Regions from separate parts of the Sporanaerobacter sp. genome, predicted to be linked through region 3. Evidence: riboswitches for the same ligand, from Rfam matches in the RefSeq annotation. Region 3 holds a riboswitch; each other region holds the start of a gene.
The links. A riboswitch is a leader RNA that binds a small molecule or an ion and turns the genes downstream of it on or off. The one in region 3 is predicted to bind cobalamin.
Positions count from the first base shown of each region.

Region 1: it holds a riboswitch for cobalamin, as region 3 does, so the genes downstream of both, ACFWUA_RS00520 (YitT family protein) here and ACFWUA_RS08070 (ABC transporter substrate-binding protein) in region 3, are expected to answer to the same signal.
Region 2: it holds a riboswitch for cobalamin, as region 3 does, so the genes downstream of both, ACFWUA_RS06320 (cobyric acid synthase) here and ACFWUA_RS08070 (ABC transporter substrate-binding protein) in region 3, are expected to answer to the same signal.

Region 1 covers NZ_CP181252.1:89,883-92,156, reverse strand. The annotation lists gene nifJ (pyruvate:ferredoxin (flavodoxin) oxidoreductase) at 1-734, shown strand, start outside; cobalamin riboswitch at 793-978, shown strand; gene ACFWUA_RS00520 (YitT family protein) at 1,120-1,971, shown strand; gene ACFWUA_RS00515 (CDIF630_02480 family spore surface protein) at 2,025-2,204, opposite strand; gene ACFWUA_RS00510 (MetQ/NlpA family ABC transporter substrate-binding protein) at 2,260-2,274, opposite strand, start outside.
Region 2 covers NZ_CP181252.1:1,307,357-1,309,630, forward strand. The annotation lists gene ACFWUA_RS06315 (patatin-like phospholipase family protein) at 1-1,192, shown strand, start outside; cobalamin riboswitch at 1,250-1,422, shown strand; gene ACFWUA_RS06320 (cobyric acid synthase) at 1,504-2,274, shown strand, end outside.
Region 3 covers NZ_CP181252.1:1,641,121-1,643,394, reverse strand. The annotation lists gene ACFWUA_RS08075 (FecCD family ABC transporter permease) at 1-135, opposite strand, end outside; gene ACFWUA_RS08070 (ABC transporter substrate-binding protein) at 153-1,121, opposite strand; cobalamin riboswitch at 1,226-1,406, opposite strand; gene ACFWUA_RS08065 (DUF2225 domain-containing protein) at 1,454-2,125, opposite strand; gene ACFWUA_RS08060 (VanW family protein) at 2,161-2,274, opposite strand, start outside.

The sequences.
Region 1 (2,274 bases), 720 kb from region 3:
TGGTAGATAAAATAAAAAATTCATCTCAAAAAAATCACAAAATCATGAAGGAAATTTTAAGTAAAAAGGATTTTCTAATCAAAAAATCTCAATGGATAGTAGGGGGAGATGGCTGGGCTTATGACATAGGTTATGGAGGATTAGACCATGTATTGGCACTAGGTGAAGATGTAAATATATTGGTATTTGATACGGAGGTATATTCAAATACTGGAGGGCAAGCTTCTAAATCAACTCCAACAGCTGCAGCGGCTAAATTTGCGGCAGCAGGTAAGAGGACTAAAAAGAAAGATTTAGGAAGAATGGCAATTAACTATGGATATATTTATGTTGCTCAAGTATCTATGGGAGCAAATATGAATCAGGCCTTGAAGGCTATAGTGGAGGCAGAAAGCTACAGGGGACCATCCTTGATAATTTGCTATGCACCTTGTGTAAACCATGGTATAAAGGCAGGAATGGGCAGAACTGTAAATGAAGAAAAAAAGGCTGTTGATTCTGGTTATTGGCATCTTTATAGATATGATCCAAGGCTAGTAGCAGAAGGGAAAAACCCATTTATATTAGATTCAAAAGAGCCTAAGGAATCTTTTAAAGATTTCATAATGGGTGAAGTAAGATATTCTCAAATTGAGCATACTTTTCCTGAGCTTGCAGAAGAGCTTTATGAAAAAGCAGAATTAGATGCAAAAGAAAGATATGAAATCTATAGAAAATTTGATGAAAACAAGTAGCATATAGAACTGCTATTGACTTAAACTATATTTATCTATATACTTAGATTGAAATAAAATTGAATATGTAGATGAAGGTATAGAGAATAATTTCTCTGTTTAAAAGGGAAATAGGTGAAAATCCTATACGGTCCCGCCGCTGTAATGGTGAAGAATTTAAAATACATGCCACTGAGACAATTGGGAAGGCTTTAAATTCTAATGAACCAAAGTCAGAAGACCTGCCTTTATTTATGCACCAAAAACTCTACGGTCGATAGGGGGTGTTTAGAGGGAATTTTTAAAAGAGAAATAGGTGAATTGTGCCTATAGTTAGTTCTTTATATATTTGTGTCTCCTAAACCCATTGAGTTTAGGGGACTTTTATATTATTGGAGGTGGGAAAGTGTCAAAAAAAATAAAAGATTACATTATTATAACTATTGGAATGTTTATGGTAGCAGCTGGATTATATTTTTTTCTAATGCCAGGAAATTTAGCTATAGGTGGTGCCAATGGATTGGCAATTGTTTTAAATCATGTATTTCCATTTTTATCAATAGGGGTTTTTATGATCATTATAAATATAGTATTATTTATAGTTGCTTTTTTGGTTATTGGGACAAGCTTTGGTGTCAAAACTATTTATGCAAGTTTAGGTACTTCTTTTTTAGTACTATTGTTTGAAAAAATAATACCTATACATGCTCCTTTAGTAGAAGATATTATACTTCAACTTTCTTTTGGTATATTTATATCTGCTATTGGTATGGGAATAGTATTCAATCGAAATGCTTCTACTGGAGGTACGGATATTATAGCAAAAATATTGAATAAGTTTTGGGGAATAGATTTAGGAAAAGCAGTACTACTTTCTGATTTTGCTATAACTATAGGAGCGGGTTTTGCATTTGGGCCTGAATTGGGAATGTATTCTTTACTTGGAGTTATAGTAAATGGTCTTGTGATAGATTCGACTATTGAAGGAATAAACTTATCTAAACAGGTAAGCATAGTTAGTGAGCGTAGTGAAGAGATAAAAAAGTATATAATTAAAGATTTGGAAAGAGGAGCAACACTATATTATGCTGAGGGAGCATATACAGGAAATAAAAAACAAGTCCTCGTAACTGTTGTTGATAGAAAAGATTTTATTAGATTGAAAAATTATATAAATGATATAGATAAAAATGCTTTTATAACTGTAAGCAATGTATATGAAGTACTAGGTGATGGCTTTAAAAATATTGGAGATTAAAAAAGATATAGATGTAAATTTCAATGAAAAATAGGAGTGGAAATTTCTCACCCCTATTTTTCATTTTCATCCACCCATTCTTTAGCTCTTATGACTCCTGTTAAGGTTGGAATAGGAACTCTTGATTGGGGTTTTAGTCCTTTTATATCATAATATGCAGCAGTTTTTTGATTTTCTATAGGGATAGACATATTTCTTTCCTTAAAATTATTTATTCTTATATTTTTTTTCAAGTTATCCCTCCTCATACATAGTATTTGCAAATTTTAAAAAATAATGCTTAACTTTTTAAAATGCAGGAAT
Region 2 (2,274 bases), 330 kb from region 3:
TTTAATTCTTGAAGGTGGAGGAGCCAAAGGAGCATATCATATAGGAGCATATAAAGCTATAATGGATATGGGGATTGAAATTGGTGGAATAGCAGGTACTTCTGTTGGAGCACTGAATGGAGCTATGCTAGTTCAAGGTGAGTATGAGAAAGCTTATGAACTTTGGTACAATATGACTTATTCAAGGGTTATAGAAGCTAATGATGAGGAAATAGAAAAAATAAAAAAGGGAAAGATGAGTAGAAGTGATATAAAAAATTTAGCAGGAGCTATTAAGGGAATCATAAGTGATGGAGGATTAGATATAACTCCCTTGAGAAATTTGCTGGAAGAAGTAATAGATGAAGAAAAAATTAGAAATTCAGGGAAGGATTTTGGTATAGTCACAGTATCACTTTCAGATTTAAAACCTGTGGAAATATGTATTGAAGATATACCTAAAGGAATGCTTGTAGATTATTTAATTGCCAGTGCATATTTTCCTGTATTTAAAAAAGAAAAGATAGACGGGAAAAAATATATAGACGGCGGAGTTTACAACAATCTTCCTATAAATTTGCTTTCGGATAAAGGATATAAAGATTTAATTGCTGTAAGGACTTATGGTGTAGGCAGAACTAAAAAATTTGACAATAAAGATTTAAATATTATATATATTTCACCCAATGAGGATTTAGGAAAGACCTTAGATTTTGATAGTGAAATAGCTAGAAGAGATTTGCAACTTGGATATTATGACGGAATAAAGGCTTTGAGAAAACTTAAGGGCTATAAATATTATATTGAGCCTAAGATGGACGAAGACTACTTTTTAAATACTCTATTAGATTTAGGTGAACACAAAATTTTAGAGATAGGACAAGTTCTTGGTATAGAAGATGTACCTTATAGAAGGGCTTTGTTTGAGTTTATAATTCCAAAGATAAGTGAAATTTTAGGGACAAATAAAGAAAATGATTATGAAGATATTGTCATAAGATTTCTCGAAATATTGGCAGAAAAATATGATATAGAAAAATTTAAGATATATTCTTATGATGAATTTTTAGATATTGTTAAGGAACAACATGAAGAAAGAGAAATAGAAGAAGACAGTGGAGGAATATTGGCTAAAGTTGTAAGAAAAGTAGATTTTCTTTCTGCATTGAACAAAGAGGAAACAATTTTAAATGTTGCCGATATCATATTTTAGAGCTTGGGAATGAATTTATTTGACATAAAATAAATAAGAATGATATTATTAAATAGAAAATAGAATAGTGGTTTAGGTGCCCTATGGGTTAAAAGGGAAAGTGGTGAAATTCCACTACAGCCCCCGCTACTGTAAATGGTGACGAATTCCATATCCACTGGCTTTGCTGGGAAGGAGGAAAGAGGATTTAGCCATGAGTCAGGAAACCTGCCTGAACTAAAAGCATTCTTTCGGAGGGAAAGGTAGTGTTTTTTGTTGATTTGTAGGCAAGAGAACTTCGAGGAGGTTCTCTTTTTTTTGGAGGTGAGAAAGTGACAAGTATTATGGTACAAGGTACTACTTCTTCTGCAGGAAAGAGTATGCTTTGCACAGCACTGTGTAGGATATTTGTAGAAGATGGATTTACTGTATTTCCATTTAAATCTCAAAATATGTCATCTAAGTCGTACATCCTTGAAGATGGGCGTGAAATAAGTACAGCACAAGCACTTCAAGCTGTTGCTGCTAGACTTAAGCCAGATTCAAGAATGAATCCTATTCTTTTGAAGCCTACTGGAGACAGAACTAGTCAAGTTTTTATAGATGGCGAAAATAAATATACTATGGATGCGGTAGAATATTTTAAATTTAAAAGTAGCTTAAAGCCTATGATATTAGAGACATTTAAGGAAATTGAGAGTACTTACGATATAGTAGTGATAGAAGGGGCAGGAAGTCCAGCAGAGATAAATTTGAAGGAAAATGATATTGTGAATATGGGCATGGCTGAAATGGCAAATTCTCCGGTATTGTTGATAGCTGATATAGATAGAGGCGGGGTATTTGCATCTCTTTATGGAACAGTAATGCTTTTAGAAGAAGAAGAAAGAAAGAGAATAAAAGGACTTGTCATAAATAAGTTTAGAGGAGATATATCTCTTTTACAATCTGGCATAGACATGATAGAAAAGCTAACTCATATTCCTGTAGTTGGAACTATTCCTTATGTTCATTTGGAACTGGAAGATGAAGATAGTCTTTTAGATTATGAAAAGAATTGCAATAGCAAAGAACAAAGGGAATGGGAAAAGGAAGAAGAGATA
Region 3 (2,274 bases):
AATTATTTTAAAAGTATCTGAAATTTTTATATTTGCCGTACCAATAGTAGAAAAAAGTACTACAGAAAATATCAAAGCAAGTACCAAAAATACAACAATAGTAGCATATTTATTTTTAGACCTTTTTAAGCTCATAAAAATCCCTACTTTTTTTATTTAAATACATCTGGATGAATAGATTTTGCAACCAATTCCAATGCATCTATTATTCTTGGTCCAGGTCTTGAAACTATATTTGGATCCAATAAATACACTCTATCATTTTTGACAGCATTTATATTTTCAAATCCTGGTCTTTCTTTTATTGATTCAACAGTTTTTTCTTCGCTATCTTTAGCTCCTAAATAAACATCAGGATTTCTTTCTATTAATTGTTCTATATCAAACTGTGGATATTCACCTTCTGCATCACCTGCTATGTTTTCTCCTCCAGCTAAAGTCATAAGTTCATCCATGAAAGAACCAGGGCCTGCTGCCATCAATGGATCATCCCATATTTCATAAAAAACCTTAACTTTTTCTTTATCTTTTACTTTATTTACAATTTCATCTCTTTTTGCTTTCATATCATTTACAACTTTTGTAGCCTCATCTTGAGTATTAGTCATTTTACCAATACTCTCAATCAAGTTTATGACTTCATCAATAGAATCTGGTTCATAGCATAAAAGAGCAATTCCTGCATCTCTTATTTTTGCATTTACTTCTTCATCTCCAGGACCAAATTGAAATACAATATCAGGATTTAATTCAATTATTCTTTCAATATTTACTCCAGTAAAACTTCCAACCTTTTCTTTTGATTTAGCTTCTTCTGGATAATCGCAGTATTCAGTTACACCTACAACTTTATCTCCTAATCCAAGACTAAAAAGTATTTCTGTATGACTTGGAGCCAACGAAACTATTGTTTTAGGTTCATTTTCTATTGTCACTTTGTTTCCAAACTGATCTTCCACTTCCATAGGATATTGAACTTCATTTCCCTTTTCCGTTACCACTTCTTCATTTTGTTTTGAATTTTCATTTGAATTTGTTTTGCCACAAGCTGTAAAAGTAGTTAACGCCATTGCCAAAACTAAAAATAGTATTAACAATTTCTTAGAGTTAATTTTCTTCATAAGTTTCCCCTCCATTTTGTGATTTTTTCTAATCAAAAATAAAACCCTAGTCCTCAGTAACTAAAGAATAGGGTAAAAAGTATACAATACTATACATCCCTCCCTCCGAGGCTCTAAATTTGGGTAGGTCTCCTGGCTTGTGAATCTTCCTACTATCAACGCCTTCCCAGAAAATCCAGTGGCTTCTGTTGATTCGTCCTCACACACAGTAGCGGGGGCTGCAGTGGATTTTCACCACTTTCCCTTTTAAGTTTCATTAGAAACACCCAATTTAATATTTAATTTAACTCCCAAAAAATAATATCAAATATCTTTTAAACATTCAAGACCATTTATTCTTCCTTAACTATTTGCCATTGCTCTCTAACCATTTTTTCCAATGCAATATTGTTCTTAATTTCAGGATCCTTGAGTACTGTATTGAACCACTTTATTGCTTCATCTTTGTCCCCAATTCTTCTAGAAATTTCTCCAATCAAATAAGCTACAGTTAAGTAATTCATAGATTCATTGTTTAAAGGTTCATTGTAATAAGCATTACTAAAAAGTTCTCTAGCTAAACTTAAAAATCTCTCCTCTTCATCCTTATCTTCTTTTAATCTATTAAGCCATCCCAATCTAATACATATATTCCCAAGTTCAGAATTTTTATTCTCCAAGAGTTCTCCACAAAATAGTGCCAGTTTATACGCAGCAATACTATCTTCAATAGTTCTCTTTCCCGAAAAGCTTCTTTCCTTCCATTTAGATGAAACCTCTTTTTTAATTGTCTCTCTTCCTTGAAAATTTATTTTATTAAAATTTTCTTCCAATGCAGCATACCCACAATGTGGACACACAAAAACACCATAAAGTACAGGATTTTCCCCTTCATAATAGGGCAAAAAATCTGAATCTCTTTTAACTAATCTAAGTTTAGAAAGCCTTACTTTACTAGTCTTAAACTCTTCACCACAGACTGGACATTTCACTTTTTTCTCATATAGTTCTCCTACTTCTGTCAACTTTCTTCCCTCTTTCTTTTCTAATGTACTAAAATCTATTCTCCAACCTCTTCTGTAGATGTCTCAACTTGTTCTTCTACTTTTGGTCCAATTTTATAAATATATTTTCTTGGTTTGTAATAGTCAGAATGTAGTAATTCCTTTTTAAC